DNA from 4 places in the Sutcliffiella cohnii genome. Region 3 is predicted to be linked to each of the others. Evidence: riboswitches for the same ligand, from Rfam matches in the RefSeq annotation. Region 3 holds a riboswitch; each other region holds the start of a gene.
The links. Region 3 has a riboswitch for thiamine pyrophosphate ahead of thiT (energy-coupled thiamine transporter ThiT). Riboswitches for the same ligand answer to the same signal wherever they lie in the genome.
Positions count from the first base shown of each region.

Region 1 (3,640 bases), 2.3 Mb from region 3:
ATCTTCTCTTTCCGTGGTTACAACTGACATTTCAACGGCATTTTGGTCTTCTTTATCCTATTGGGCCAGCTCTTTCCTTTAATAAATGGATTAACCCTAACAGTCCTCGAGAAGTTACCTTTTCCGATGTTGAAAAACAGGCGATTGTTGACTATTTAAAGAGAGTAGATAACGGCGAAGTATCCTCTAACATGGAACAGTACGCAGGCATGACCAGTAGTTATGAGGGATATATTGGAGAGAACAACATCTTTGGACAACCACTTGGAGGGAATGCACCTCAAAATGCAGAGACTATTTCTACCTATGCTGACTTCCTGCCCTTCTTTGGAAACCTCAAAGCAGCAAGTGAAGTCTATTTAGGATACGACCCACTGACCGGAAGAGAGTTAGAAGATTGGGAACGCGGGGTCGCAGCGGCTGCTATTCTCGGTGGCGGGGCTGCAAGGCTTGGCGGGAAAGTAGCCCCGAAGGTTGTTGATAAGGTTGGGGATTTGGGGAAGGGTGACCTTTCTAAAAAAGTGACTTATGGCGACCAATACACTAAAGTTGATGGTAAGAAAACATTGAAACCTAATATTGAGTATTCAACTAAAGAAGGTTACCATTATAAAACGGATAGTGAAGGAAGAATTACAAATGTGGAAGCGACGTTACAACTCGGGAAAGCAGACCGTAATAATTATGCACAAAGGACAGTTGGCAGAGAAGATAGATTACCAAATGATGATGGAGGACATTTAATAGCTAGTATTTTCAAGGGTTCAGGTGAAATTGATAACTTAGTACCAATGAATGCTGCGCTGAACAGGAAAGAATACAAAGTATTAGAGACTTCTTGGAAAAAAGCTTTACAAGCAGGTAAAGAAGTAACAGTTAAAGTGAAGCCAATTTACGAAGCGAATTCTTCTAGACCGACTGAGTTTAAAGTTAGCTATACAATAGATGGAAAAAAATACTCGGATAGATTAACTAATTATCTAGGAGGTAAGTTAGATGGAAACTAAAATAACAGAACAGATATATCAACAAGTTGCAAATACATTAGTAAATATAATTCCGGAAGAATGGAAAAAGATCTTTTTATATGCTGAATTTAGAGAAGGTTATAAAAAGGTGTTTTTTTACTATTACACACATTCTAGGTCAAAACCTGTATATAGCCTTGACATAACGGATTTATATAATATTTCAGAAGATAATTATGAAGAAATGGAAAATGAGCTATATAAATGTTTTGCTAGATTGTGGGAAGAATTTAGGAAACAAGAAGTAGAACAATGGACTAATTTAACTTTTATTTTAGATAGCACAGGAAAAATGAAAGTTAACTATGGATATGAGGACATTTCTGAGCTGAGCCCTGTCGAGAAACAAGATAAGTGGGAAGCAGAAAACTTAGTGTAATTAATAGTAGATTAATCAACTTAAAACTAAGCACTTGGGTGAAACAAGCGACTGGAAAGAAGTTCACATAGATAGGAAGTGGGACGAGGGGACAGGAAAGTCGTCCACACATTTTTTTTTTTTTTTTACAATACTGTTAACAAATGTGTGTATGATATTCCTGTCCCTTCGTTTCATTTGGTCCCACTGTTCTTAGGCTGCATGACCAAGGTAAACTATAATTTGTAATCTTTGTGAAAAGAGAATGGGTGAAATCACTCCATACGTACGGATTGTATTGAAAGAGTGGGAATATCAGTTGCGAATAACTTTCAAATTATTCTTTCATTTCTATAGCAGGTGAGGTATACTTAAATTAAACTGAATAGATTTAACTAGGGGAGTCCAATGAGTTGGGCTGAGAAAGAAACACGTTGAAGTTTCTTGACTCTTGGGACCTGATCTGGTTCATACCAGCGTGGGGAAGTTAATGGCGTCAATAAAGCACTACTTCTATATACATATTAGCCGGGTCCAACCATTAATTGGACACCGGCTTTTTTACGTACTTCATGAGCTCTTCTAAAGCTTTTCCACTTGTTGTGTTCTAGATCCTGTCCCTATTATCGAAAAAGGGAGAGATTGATCATGTCATTAACAACATCTTCATTAAACAAGCAAAGTATTTCCATCATGTCTAACTTTAATGGTAGTAAAAAGGTATATGTGGAGGGATCTAGACCCGATATCAAAGTTCCGATGCGTGAAATTGAGTTAAGTCCGACAACCGGTTCATTTGGGGAAGAAGATAATCCCCCTGTGCGCGTGTATGATACCAGCGGACCTTATACAGACCCTAATTATTCTATTGACATAACAAAAGGTCTGCCAGCCCTGCGAAGTTCTTGGATTCAAGAACGTGGCGATGTAGAGGAATACAAAGGGCGTGATATCAAGCCGCAGGATAATGGGTATAGAGATGAGAACGATCCTCGGACCACTCAAAATATGTTTCCAGGTTTAAAGCGGAAGCCACTACGGGCACAAAAAGGGAAAAATGTAACACAACTTCATTATGCAAAAAAAGGTATGATCACACCTGAGATGGAGTTTATTGCAATAAGAGAAAATATGGATCCTGAATTTGTACGGGATGAAGTGGCCAGGGGACGCGCGATTATTCCAGCAAATATCAACCATCCCGAGATTGAACCTATGATCATAGGGCGAAATTTCCATGTGAAAATCAACGCCAATATTGGTAACTCAGCTGTTACTTCTTCCATTGAGAATGAAGTTGAAAAAATGACATGGGCTACACGCTGGGGTGCTGATAATATTATGGACTTATCAACAGGAAAACATATTCACACAACTAGGGAATGGATTATTCGAAATTCACCTGTTCCTGTCGGGACTGTCCCAATCTATCAAGCTCTTGAAAAGGTAAATGGTGTTGCGGAAGATTTAACATGGGAGATCTACCGTGATACTTTAATTGAACAAGCCGAACAAGGTGTCGATTATTTCACTATTCACGCGGGTGTTCTGCTTCGCTACGTTCCATTAACAGCAAAGCGGGTAACAGGAATTGTATCCCGTGGTGGATCGATTATGGCTCAATGGTGCCTATATCATCATCAGGAAAACTTTTTATATACACATTTTGAGGAAATCTGCGAAATTATGAAAGCTTATGATATATCCTTCTCGTTGGGTGATGGGCTACGTCCTGGCTCAATTGCAGATGCGAATGATGAAGCACAGTTTGCTGAATTAGAAACGCTTGGAGAACTGACAAAGATTGCTTGGAAGCACGATGTACAAGTGATGGTTGAAGGACCCGGGCACGTACCCATGCACCTGATTAAAGAGAATATGGATAAGCAACTAGAAGTATGTCAAGAAGCTCCATTCTATACTCTTGGGCCTTTAACAACTGATATTGCTCCTGGGTATGATCATATTACTTCTGCGATTGGCGCTGCAATGATTGGTTGGTATGGAACGGCCATGCTTTGTTATGTGACGCCAAAAGAACATTTGGGGCTACCAAATAAGGAGGATGTTCGTGTAGGAGTTGTTACCTATAAAATTGCTGCCCATGCTGCTGATTTGGCCAAGGGGCATCCTGGTGCACAAAAACGAGATGATGCTTTATCAAAAGCACGGTTTGAATTCCGGTGGAGGGATCAGTTTAATTTATCACTAGACCCTGAACGGGCATTGGAGTATCATGATGAAACATTACCTG
Region 1 is NZ_CP018866.1:4,259,583-4,263,222, reverse strand. Features, by position in the region: gene BC6307_RS25395 (DNA/RNA non-specific endonuclease) at 1-1,007, shown strand, start outside; gene BC6307_RS21310 (immunity protein YezG family protein) at 997-1,407, shown strand; TPP riboswitch at 1,774-1,888, shown strand; gene thiC (phosphomethylpyrimidine synthase ThiC) at 2,035-3,640, shown strand, end outside.
Region 1: it holds a riboswitch for thiamine pyrophosphate, as region 3 does, so the genes downstream of both, thiC (phosphomethylpyrimidine synthase ThiC) here and thiT (energy-coupled thiamine transporter ThiT) in region 3, are expected to answer to the same signal.

Region 2 (3,640 bases), 1.2 Mb from region 3:
ATATCCGATTTCCTCTTCAACGGAATGCGTAACAAATTGAAATTCAGGGTTTTGAAAAACAAACGTCACTTCTTCTTCGTAATTTTCACCGAAATAATGAAGCTCACCATTCGTTTTTAAAAGCTTTCGAATCGCCTCTAATAGGGTACTTTTTCCTGCGCCATTTTTTCCGATAATCGTTGTCCATTGACCTTTATGGAACGTAACATCCTCCACTGAAATTTTACACTCTTTTCCTCTAAAACCCTGAAAATCGTGTAGAGATATAATCGATTCTCCCTTTTCTGGATTTTGGTTTAAATTAGTTGGATCAATCACTTCCTCCCAAACTCCGGGATACCAAATGCCATATTCTTTTAACTTTTCCTTGTATTGCGAGAAAACTTCTAAAGTAGCTCCGTCCGCTATGATTGTTCCTTTATCGTCAAAAACGACTACACGCTCTACCCAATCTAACAGATAGTTTAATTTATGCTCGACAATAATGACTGTCTTTTCTTCTCCTACCCGTTTAATTGTGTCCCACACTTCCTTTGTTCCTTCTGGGTCTAATAGCGCCGTTGGTTCATCTAAAAATAAAACATCTGGTTCCATTGCTAACACAGAAGCAATCGCTAGCCTTTGTTTCATTCCACCAGACAGTTCATTTATTTTCGTGTGGGGGTGTGGAAGCTCTAAGCCTACTTCGTTAAGTAAGTAATTTATTTTACAGTCCATTTTTTCTCTCGGTACCGCTAAATTTTCAAGTACAAATGCAAGTTCCTCGTCTACATAAGGCATGCAAAACTGAGAATCCGGGTCTTGGAACACATAGCCCCAAGACTCCGGTGTTATTATGTTATCCGCACGCATCGGTACTTCCATTACAGTCGGTATTAACCCAGAAATAACCTGTAATAGGGTTGATTTCCCACACCCTGAAGGACCGAGGAACAAAATTTTCTCGCCGTGTTTACAAGAAAAAGAGACATCGTGGAAAAGCATTTCATCCCCTGCATATTTTAGACGTAAATTTTCCACTTTAATTTGTGTCATGACTCTCTCCTTTTAATGCGCTTTAATTTAAACGTTTCAAAATCCCTCTTTTTGCTATTTACTCAAAGACTCATAATCTTCTTTACTAGCTGGTCTTAATAGTTTCGTTACCCCTGTTTTTTCTAATGCTTTCACTAATGCATACGCAACAAAGCCGGTGAAGAAAATGCCGCCTACAATGCGGAAAAATACTTTTAATGTCACACTCCACCATACTAAATCTAATAAATATCCTCGGAACAAATCTAATAAAAGTGACCCTACCGCTGAACTAGCTCCAGCAAGAGAAACGACTAATAGATCAAATCGTTTATAGCGAAAGGAGGCAAACACTGCTTCTGCAAATAATCCTTGTACGATTCCGTATACTAGTACGATTACACCGTATTCTGACCCCATTAATAGTTCACCAGATGCCGCTGCCACTTCTGCTAAAAATGCAACACCGGCTTTTCGAATAATTAAATACGCAACAGCAGCAGCAATGAACCACATACCGTATACTAACTCATCAATATGTAGTCCAAATGAGCTCATAACCCCACTCACTGGACCCCAAATTTTATATACAATCCCAAAAACGATGGAAATTAATATCGTTACTAATATATCTGTTAGCTTTAAATTTTTTTTCATTCTCGTAATCTCCTACTGCTTTACTTTCGCTTGAACTGGCCAACGTTCTAATGTGTAAGCCATTTGCCAAAACGAATATTCATATTGGCTACTCAACAGGAAATACTCTTTCATTCTTTCTTTTTCTCCCTCTGTTGCCTTTTCCGCTAATTCATCTAATCTATCAATTTGCTCTTCTACTAATTGACGGAACCAGTCCCCTCCGTAGGCGGCAATCCATTCTTGATAGATTGGTTCTTCAGGAGTTGAACCTTGTAACCTTTCACCAATTTCATAGTATAACCAGTAACACGGTAATAACGCTGCGATTACTTCTCCTAATCCACCAGTTAAAACTGCACGGTACATATGGGATGTGTATGCGTAAGCAGTTGGTGCTGGTTGGAAGTTTTTATGTTCTTCTTCCGAAATTCCTAGACGTTTTGAAAAATTTTCATGTAGTGACAGTTCAGCTTCATACGTTCCTTGTGCGTGTGCAGCAAGTCTAGCAGTTGTTTGAAGGTCAAATGCTTTCCCCCCTCCGTATGCTTGAACTTTTGCAAAGTGACTTAAATAATATGCATCTTGCATTACGTAATATTTAAAGCTTTCCAAGGAAAGTGTTCCATCAGCAATTCCTGTAACAAATGGATGTTGAAAGCTTGCCTCCCATATATGATCTGCTTCTTTTCTAATTATTTGTGAAAATTTCATCCTAATCATCCTCCTAGATACATTTTGTTGCTTCGGAATTAAATAGTGGGCCCTACTATTTTTTCCGAAAAAATAAAAAACCACCTTCTTCGCATGTGCGCAAAGAAGGTGGTTGATTAAACATAATGATATGTAGTTCATGCGTGGAAATAATTCATGCATGAAAATACAACCGTCCACTTCCCTACGCTGGTGTTAACCAGATCAGGTTCTAAGAGTCTTAGAGTCACACTCTAATCTCAGCCTTGTAAAGGCACCCCTAGTGGTCTTAATTATTAAATTTTTAAGGTGTTTTCTGATAATTATCATATCAGTTTATTTTAAAATGTCAAAAGGTTTTTTCTATATCTATATCGAAAATAGGTTAGCGTTTTAAGTCAGACCGTTCCTCTTCGCTGCAGGTACTCGCTTTCCGCGGGGAGGGAGTCGAGCCTCCTCGGCTTCGCCTGTGGGGTCTCGACCTTCCCTCTACATCCCGCTGGAGTCTCGCACCTTCCGCTCCGTTACACTCACGGTTCTAAACTTGTGTGAAAGGCGAACCTTATAAGATCCATCGGCCTTGGTGCAGTTTTTCAATAGGTTTACTTTTGCAATATTAAATATTTATTTCGCTGCTTTCATCTTTATTACTTCGGTTTTTTTTCTTAAACATTTTCTTTCCTACTTTCCCGACAGTAGAGAATAGTTTGCAAACGGCTGGGATGAGTAGGAGTGTGATAAAGGTTGCAAATAGTAGGCCTGATATGATAACGGTTGCCATTGGTGCTTGGTAGTTACCTGATGTTCCTGAAGCTAACGCTAAAGGTAACATTCCACCAGCTGTCGTTAATGTTGTCATAAAGATTGGTCGAATACGGTTTTTCCCGGCTTCTATTAAGGCATTTTCAATTTCCTCACCTTGATTACGAAGTTGGTTAGTCCGGTCGATTAATAAGATTGCATTATTCAATACAATTCCAATTAACATAATGATACCCATCGCTGACATGATACTTAGCTCTCTTTGGGTTAGAACTAAGCCTAAAATTACTCCAACTATCGTCATCGGTATGATTGACATGACAATAATAGGTTGGATTAAATGATTAAACTGCACAGCCATCACTAAATACACTAAGAAAATTGCTAACCCTAAGATCATCATCATTTCTACCATTAATTCCTGCTGCTGTTCTAAATCACCAGCTGCCGCAACCGTATATCCAACAGGTGTTTCAAATTTTTGAATGACATTTTGAACTTCTCTATTAATAGATCCTAAATCTTTTCCTTCCAT
Region 2 is NZ_CP018866.1:761,296-764,935, reverse strand. Features, by position in the region: gene BC6307_RS03680 (ABC transporter ATP-binding protein) at 1-1,035, opposite strand, end outside; gene BC6307_RS03675 (ECF transporter S component) at 1,090-1,671, opposite strand; gene tenA (thiaminase II) at 1,684-2,364, opposite strand; TPP riboswitch at 2,529-2,635, opposite strand; gene BC6307_RS03665 (efflux RND transporter permease subunit) at 2,960-3,640, opposite strand, start outside.
Region 2: it holds a riboswitch for thiamine pyrophosphate, as region 3 does, so the genes downstream of both, tenA (thiaminase II) here and thiT (energy-coupled thiamine transporter ThiT) in region 3, are expected to answer to the same signal.

Region 3 (3,640 bases):
ACCAACATTTTTGCCACGCGCAACTGAAGTTAGCCGATGCTCTACAATATCATGAAACTTTGGATCAATAAACCGGTAAACATCTTTTTCGATAATTTGCATTCGATTATGTATACCTAATAGTTGGCATCCAGTCCAATTTATATACTCCACTTTACCATCAACAATAATTAAAACACCGTTCGGTAATTTTTCAATAAGGTCATGAGCATAATTTTCAATCAGTGGTTTATCTCCCAATGCATTACTCTCATAGCGAGTATACCCTTTTTCTCTATATAATTTATTATTAGTAGGTGACCAACCTGGTACTTGTGAAAAAGTGAACAGCCACTCTCTTTCATTTATGTTAGCTGAGGAACCAACAGAAACTATATTTGCTTTTCCACACAAAAATCCATCTGCAGTTTTTAACCTTACTAAAAAAGAAGCAGAATTGGTAGGTTGTTCAACTAAATTTTCAACTAAATATAGATCTTCTTGATGAATGTGTTCTCTAATAGGTTTTCCAATTAATTTAGAATTGTCCATGTTTAATAATGTCTCACTAGAAGTTGAGCAATATTTTATCTTTCCCAATTGGTCAATTACTAAAAATAAGCTTATGTTATTACTATCTGGATCAGATTGGTCTATTTCAGATTGAACAGGAGAATGGTAATATCCCATAACTTCCCCCCCTAATCATTTTATATATTAATATATTTAATTTGGTTTTAATTATACAATATATTCCGAATTTTTTCTAAACTTTTTCATCAATATGTAGATTCATGTCTTTTTTTTGCATATCACCTGTTCATTTACAGAAATAAATACTTTGGATTTTTTATATTTTACTATAAAATATATGGTAATGACGTATACATAACAAGGGGGAAATGTTCATGAACAATAGAGAAACTGTTGCTTTCGTAGGTACTGGGGTAATGGGGAATAGTATGGCTGGCCATTTATTAAGAGCTGGCTATCATGTTAACGTGTACACAAGAACAAAAGAAAAAGCAGAAAATTTAATAAGCTCTGGAGCAAAATGGTGTTCTACCCCAGCTGAAGCTGTAGCTGATGCGAAATATACGATTACAATCGTTGGTTACCCAAAAGATGTTGAAGAAGTTTATTTCGGAAAAGATGGAATATTAGAAAATGCAAAGCAAGGTTCTTTCGTCATTGATATGACAACATCAACGCCTTCATTAGCAAAAAAGATTTATGCAGCAGCAAAAGAAAAAGGGATTTATAGTTTAGATGCACCTGTATCAGGTGGAGACGTTGGTGCTAAAGAAGCTCGCCTTACCATTATGGTAGGTGGTGATAAAGATGCATATAAAACATGCCTACCTCTGTTCGAAAGAATGGGTAAAAATATCGTATTACAAGGTGAGGCTGGCTCAGGACAACATACGAAAATGTGCAATCAAATTGCGATTGCCACAAATATGATCGGAGTATGTGAATCACTTGCATATGCAAAGAGCTCTGGGCTAGATCCTGTGAAAGTGTTAGAAACGATAACGACTGGTGCTGCAAATAGTTTTTCCCTTAGTAAGTTAGCACCTAGAATACTTGCAGGTGATTTTGAACCCGGTTTTTATGTGAAGCATTTTATTAAAGATATGGGGATTGCCTTAGCTGAGGCTGAAGCAATGGGGTTAAAACTGCCTGGGCTTTCTTTAGCTATCGATATGTATGAAGAGCTTGCCAATAAAGGAGAAGAAAATAGCGGTACACAAGCGTTGTATAAATTATGGGAAATGTAATATTAATGTATTAATAGTAAAATAAAAAGCTGCTTCCTCGCATAGAAGCAGCTTTATAAGTTTTAAGCGTTTGCTTTAAAAAACTTCGGATAAAATTTATATATAATTACTAGTATCGCTATTGTAATAAGCATTTCTGGAACTAAATAAGACAAGTTATAAATAATAGAATATAATACAACCGGTATTCCATCTGGAGCATATTCACCGAACCAAATTACTCCTGAAAGGAAATGACTTATTAAACGTAATGCGGTTCCAAATATCATACCAACTACAATTGTACGAATAGTTACTCCTTTTACGGCAAAAATAGCGGCGAATCCTAACAGTGCAAATGGTAATGGGTAATCTAGAATAAGTTGCGCAGGATGAACAACATAACCTCCTGTTAACCAATTAATAACCCCTACTAATAGTCCGGTTACAACCCCCGCTTTCCAACCTCGTCTAAAAGCAATAACAAAGATTGGAACCATAATTAAAGATATAGATCCACCGTACGCCCAAAGCGCACCAAATTTCACATAGCTTAAAATAACTGCAAGTGCTGCCATCATAGATATTTCTACCATTGTGACTAAACGTTCTCTTTCCATCTGTCTCTCCCTTTCATGTATCCACTAGAAGGCTAGATTAAAGGAACATTTAGAAACGGTTAGAATAAAATAACAACCACTTCCCTACGCTAGTATAAACTAGATCAGGTTCCAAGAGTTAAGGTGTTCACCTCTCTCAGCCTTATCGGCACCTCTAGTGGACTTTCATTTACTTTTCCAATCAATATTGTAACATAATTTTAACAAAAGGGGAAAATTTTAATTGGAACACTATGAAATATCGATTCCTCGTAAATACTCTAGCATAACGTGAACCGCTACACGACTCGTCATATCCCGAAAATCGATTGTTGGATCTATTTCTACAATATCTATTCCACACACTTTATCGTGTTGAGCTACCTTATATACAGCTTCTAACAATTCACGAGAAGTCATGCCTCCGGGACCTAATGCTGGACAACCTGGAGCGTATGCTTGGTCGAGTACATCCATGTCAACTGAGATGTAAATATGATCCACTTTGCCTTGTAAATATTCCAGCGATTCTTCTATAACACACAATATCCCTTTTTCTTGAACATCTTTCATCGTAGAAATACGAATACCTTTCTCAAGAGCAAATTGATGATAATATTCGCTATTAGAGTAGTTTCGAATCCCCACTTGTACTAGGTGGGCACCTTGAAGGACTTCATCCGAAAGTAACCTATTGAATGGTGTACCATTAGTTGGCCCACCATCTTCCGTATTTCTTAAGTCATGATGTGCATCAAATTGAATAACACCAATTGTACCGGCCTTTGCGTTACTCATTCCTTTTACTAGCGAATAAGTAATAGAATGATCCCCACCTATAAAAATAGGGTGTAGGGACGGATTTTCCCTAATTAGCTTCTCTATACTTTGTTCAATGCGGCGATAGCTTTCTTTTATATCTGTTGCATGCATGAGCACATCTCCACAATCGGTAAGTTTACTAGATTGCAGGTCTTCTCTAGTCTCTACTGCATATGTTGAATAGTTGTGAAAAAGTTTTCTTACAGTAGCAGGAGTGAAGCATGCCCCAGAATGACTAATAGATGGCTTGGATAAAGGAACACCAATAACGGCTGTTCCTTTTATCTCCTCTATGCCATTCCACTCCTGTAACAGAGAAGCTGCTTTTTTGTAGTAGCGATCTGTAAACAGTGGACTGCCAGCTTTTTGAATAAACGTTTCCTTATCCAACATAGGCCCCACCTTTCGCTACTTCTTCTCCGTTTAAATAAACTGTATTCGTGTGGTTTACCCCGTAATGATAAGGAACATATAAATAGT
Region 3 is NZ_CP018866.1:1,920,350-1,923,989, reverse strand. Features, by position in the region: gene BC6307_RS09495 (ATP-binding protein) at 1-669, opposite strand, end outside; gene BC6307_RS09490 (NAD(P)-dependent oxidoreductase) at 888-1,760, shown strand; gene thiT (energy-coupled thiamine transporter ThiT) at 1,823-2,359, opposite strand; TPP riboswitch at 2,424-2,525, opposite strand; gene hutG (formimidoylglutamase) at 2,591-3,553, opposite strand; gene hutI (imidazolonepropionase) at 3,543-3,640, opposite strand, start outside.

Region 4 (3,640 bases), 170 kb from region 3:
CAAACATTTTGTCGAAAAATAAAAAAGTAAACTAACTAAAGAAAGAAGATAGGACAATGACAAAACTAGAAAAGATGAGTAAAGACGACATATGGAATGCAGTAATACAAATAATAAGTAGTAATGATTATCCAACAGAAAGTAAAATGCTCAACGAATTATTTATCGTCTTTCAGTACTATTCAGAGCTAGAAAGCGGAGGGCATGAAAGTTTCTTCAATTGGATGCAGGGGGATATTGAAGAAGTAGGTGTATCCGATTATTTAAACGATTTAATTTACGTTTTAGTAAAAATAGGTGCCAATGAATGTGCAGTTATTATGAAAAAGTATGGCTACGAGATGTGGCAGTTTTTTAAAGCTCTAGAAGCAGGGGAAATGGTCGAGGACAGTTTTTATCAGGTCATTGAAATAGCTGATCGAGAATATTACTCTCAAGATGGTAAACTAGAACAGCTATTAGAAGAGTATTTTGTAAAAGTATATCCACAATTAATCAATGAGTAGTATAGGAAGGGGGGGAACAGTTCTTGCTAAGAGAGTAAGAACTGTTTTCCAATTACTCTACTTTTCTCAATCCTTTCCCATCCAACATTTCCTGTACACCTTCCTCACACACACCATATGTTCTCCATGAACAAGACTCACAAACGGTTTGTATATCAGTTGGCACTACATGCTGACGAATTCGAAATTCAATGTCTTTCCATTTTAGCATTTGCCCAATTTTTAAATCCATCTTTTCTAAAATAGCGGCATCCCGCTCATATATGGTTTTGTCTTTACAATGATATTCACCGGTGTTAGGATATTTTTCACACAATTGATCTGGTCCTTTTACGATTTGAATCCATGTTTCAGGATCGTTTCGAAGCGTTTGATGCAATTTCGTCATATTCTCCACATACTCTTTTGAATACCCCATCCCTCGATAGCCAAGTAGGCAAAATAAATGATGTCCGCGCAATCTGTACATAATTACCTCCGATCACTTCTATAAGTAAACTGAAATTTAATCAAAGTTAACATATTTTTATAGTATCATAATTTATGAGTATTTAAAATTCACTAATGTTGTTAACTTTCTTAAAGGCCACACATAGAAACTAGTTTATGAAAGTGGTACGGCTTGTAAATGTTCAGAATGTTTGTTAACATCAAGATGTAGTTAAATAGTGTAAAAACACTAGGGGTGCTTTTTTAGCTGAGAGAGACAATCTGTCTTAACCCTTTAACCTGCTCTAGGTAATGCTAGCGAAGGGAAGTGGAGTATATAGGACAGGTATGTCTCTTTCAACTATAACCACTTTCTTTTAGAGAGTGGTTTTTTATTTTTAAAAAGGAGAGGATACAAATGAAATTTACTGAGAGATTAAAAGAGAAGTTAGAGCCAATTTGGAGACAAAATCATTCCCATCCATTTGTGGTGGAAATGGGGAACGGGACACTAGATAAAGAGAAATTCAGATTTTATATGGTCCAAGATTATGTGTATTTAATTGACTATGCTAAATTGTTCAGTATTGGGGCATTAAAAGCAACAGATGTGAAAACGATGGAGAAATTTGCAGCGCTATTGCACGGAACGCTACATGAAGAAATGGATCTTCACCGTAGTTATGCAGCTCAGTTTGGTATATCTCCTGAAGAGTTAGAAAATGCGGAGCCGTCTCCTATCACTTTAGCTTATACACATTATATGTTACATAAAGGACAAAACGGGACGTTGGCGGAACTCGTAGCAGCCCTTTTGCCTTGTGCGTGGAGCTATTGGGAAATTGGGAAAGAGTTAAGTCAAATTCCTGGTGCAACGGATCATGAGTTGTATGGTGAATGGGTTCGTATGTACAGCTCAGAGGAATTTGGTCAGCTTGCAACGTGGTGTATTGATTTAATGGATGAATTAGCAGAAGGAAAATCGGACACTGAGCTACTAGAATTAGAGAAAATCTTTTTAAACACAACACGATTTGAATATATGTTCTGGGACATGGCGTACAACAACCAAATGTGGCCGGGAGAATAACTAAGATATACTAGAGTAACGATGCTTCGTTACTCTTTTTTTCGTTTTAACGTAATGAAACTTCTATACTTAATATTTCGTACTATTAGTATAGAAGTATTAAGGGGGAAACAATTTGTTCACAGACTTAAATGAAAAGTTAATAGTATCAAAAGAAAAAATGCGTAAAAAAGTAAAATATGAGGAGCATATCGAACGGTTACATGCATCCTTACAGGCAGAAGAATCTAAGAAAAATAAATTAGAAAAGCAATTGTTGAAAGAAAAGGAAGATGTTACTCGATTAGAAAGCTTCTCCTTATCAAATATTTTTTACACAATAATCGGTAGAAAGCTTGAAAAGTTAGATAAAGAGCAGCAAGAAGTATTAGCTGCGAAGTTAAAGTACACTGAAGCGTTAGAAACAATTTCCGATATGGAGCGAGAGTTAGAAGAATATAAGGATAAGCACCTCGATGTTGCGTATGCCGATATAGAGTATGAAAAAATTATTCAAGAAAAAGAGCGCTTAATTCATGACAAACATTCCATATGGAGCGAAAGACTATATACACTTGCTGATCGAGAAGCAACGATAACTGCTAGTTTAAAAGAATATGAAGAGGCAATAGATGCGGGTAATAGCACTGTTTTGGCATTAAATAGAGCGTTGAATGAATTAAATTCGGCAAAAAATTGGTCCACATTTGATATGTTCGGTGGAGGGATCATTTCTACCGCAATGAAACATAGTCGGTTTGATGAGGCAAAACGTTACATACATCAAGCTCAAAGCCGTTTACGCCAGTTTCAAGAGGAGTTGTTAGATATTGAAAGTCATTTTGATGCGAATTTCGAGACAGGTGGATTATTAACATTTGCAGACTACTTCTTTGACGGCATCATTGTTGATTGGATTGTACACGGAAAAATTAATGACTGTTACGACCAAACAGAAAAAACGAAAATAGACGTATCTAGAGTTTTGAAAATCCTCTTAGAGCAAAAGAGTGACTTGGAGAAGGAACTAATTAATGTACAAGCAGAAAGAATAGAAGTGTTGGAGAGTTAGTAGGAAAAAAGTTAGGAAATGGAGTAGAAAAACGCCGGGATGAATATGAACATCATAACTTTTTAGAAATACTTAACAGGAATCGAAAATTACTTAACAGCTTTTCAGAAATACTTAACAGGAATCGAAAATTACTTAACAGCTTTTCAGAAATACTTAACAGGAGTCGAAAAATACTTAACAACTTTTCAAAAATACTTAACAAGGATCGAAAATTACTTAACAGCTTTTCAAAAATACTTAACAAGAATCGAAAATGATCCAAAAATTACTGAACTCCATTATCGAGATTTAACAGATAAGGAACAATATGCTCTAAAGCTAGATGATTATGAAGCAGCCCTGCAATTTACACCTAAATGGGTCTCCATAAACGAAGCGATTGTACAAAATAACAAAATAATAAATGAAGTAGAGCAGAACAGCTGGGTGAAACGAGAAAATTATGTTTTAAACGAGTTAAAAAAGTCCCTTAAGTAATGGTTGTGCTACAGAAAAAAAGACCGACTACAACAGAAGCAGTCGGTCTTTTATGATGGAACCAAATCGACAAGGTTCAACATA
Region 4 is NZ_CP018866.1:1,752,892-1,756,531, forward strand. Features, by position in the region: gene BC6307_RS08640 (DMP19 family protein) at 57-506, shown strand; gene BC6307_RS08645 (DUF1284 domain-containing protein) at 559-975, opposite strand; TPP riboswitch at 1,178-1,279, shown strand; gene tenA (thiaminase II) at 1,354-2,025, shown strand; gene BC6307_RS08655 (hypothetical protein) at 2,141-3,076, shown strand.
Region 4: it holds a riboswitch for thiamine pyrophosphate, as region 3 does, so the genes downstream of both, tenA (thiaminase II) here and thiT (energy-coupled thiamine transporter ThiT) in region 3, are expected to answer to the same signal.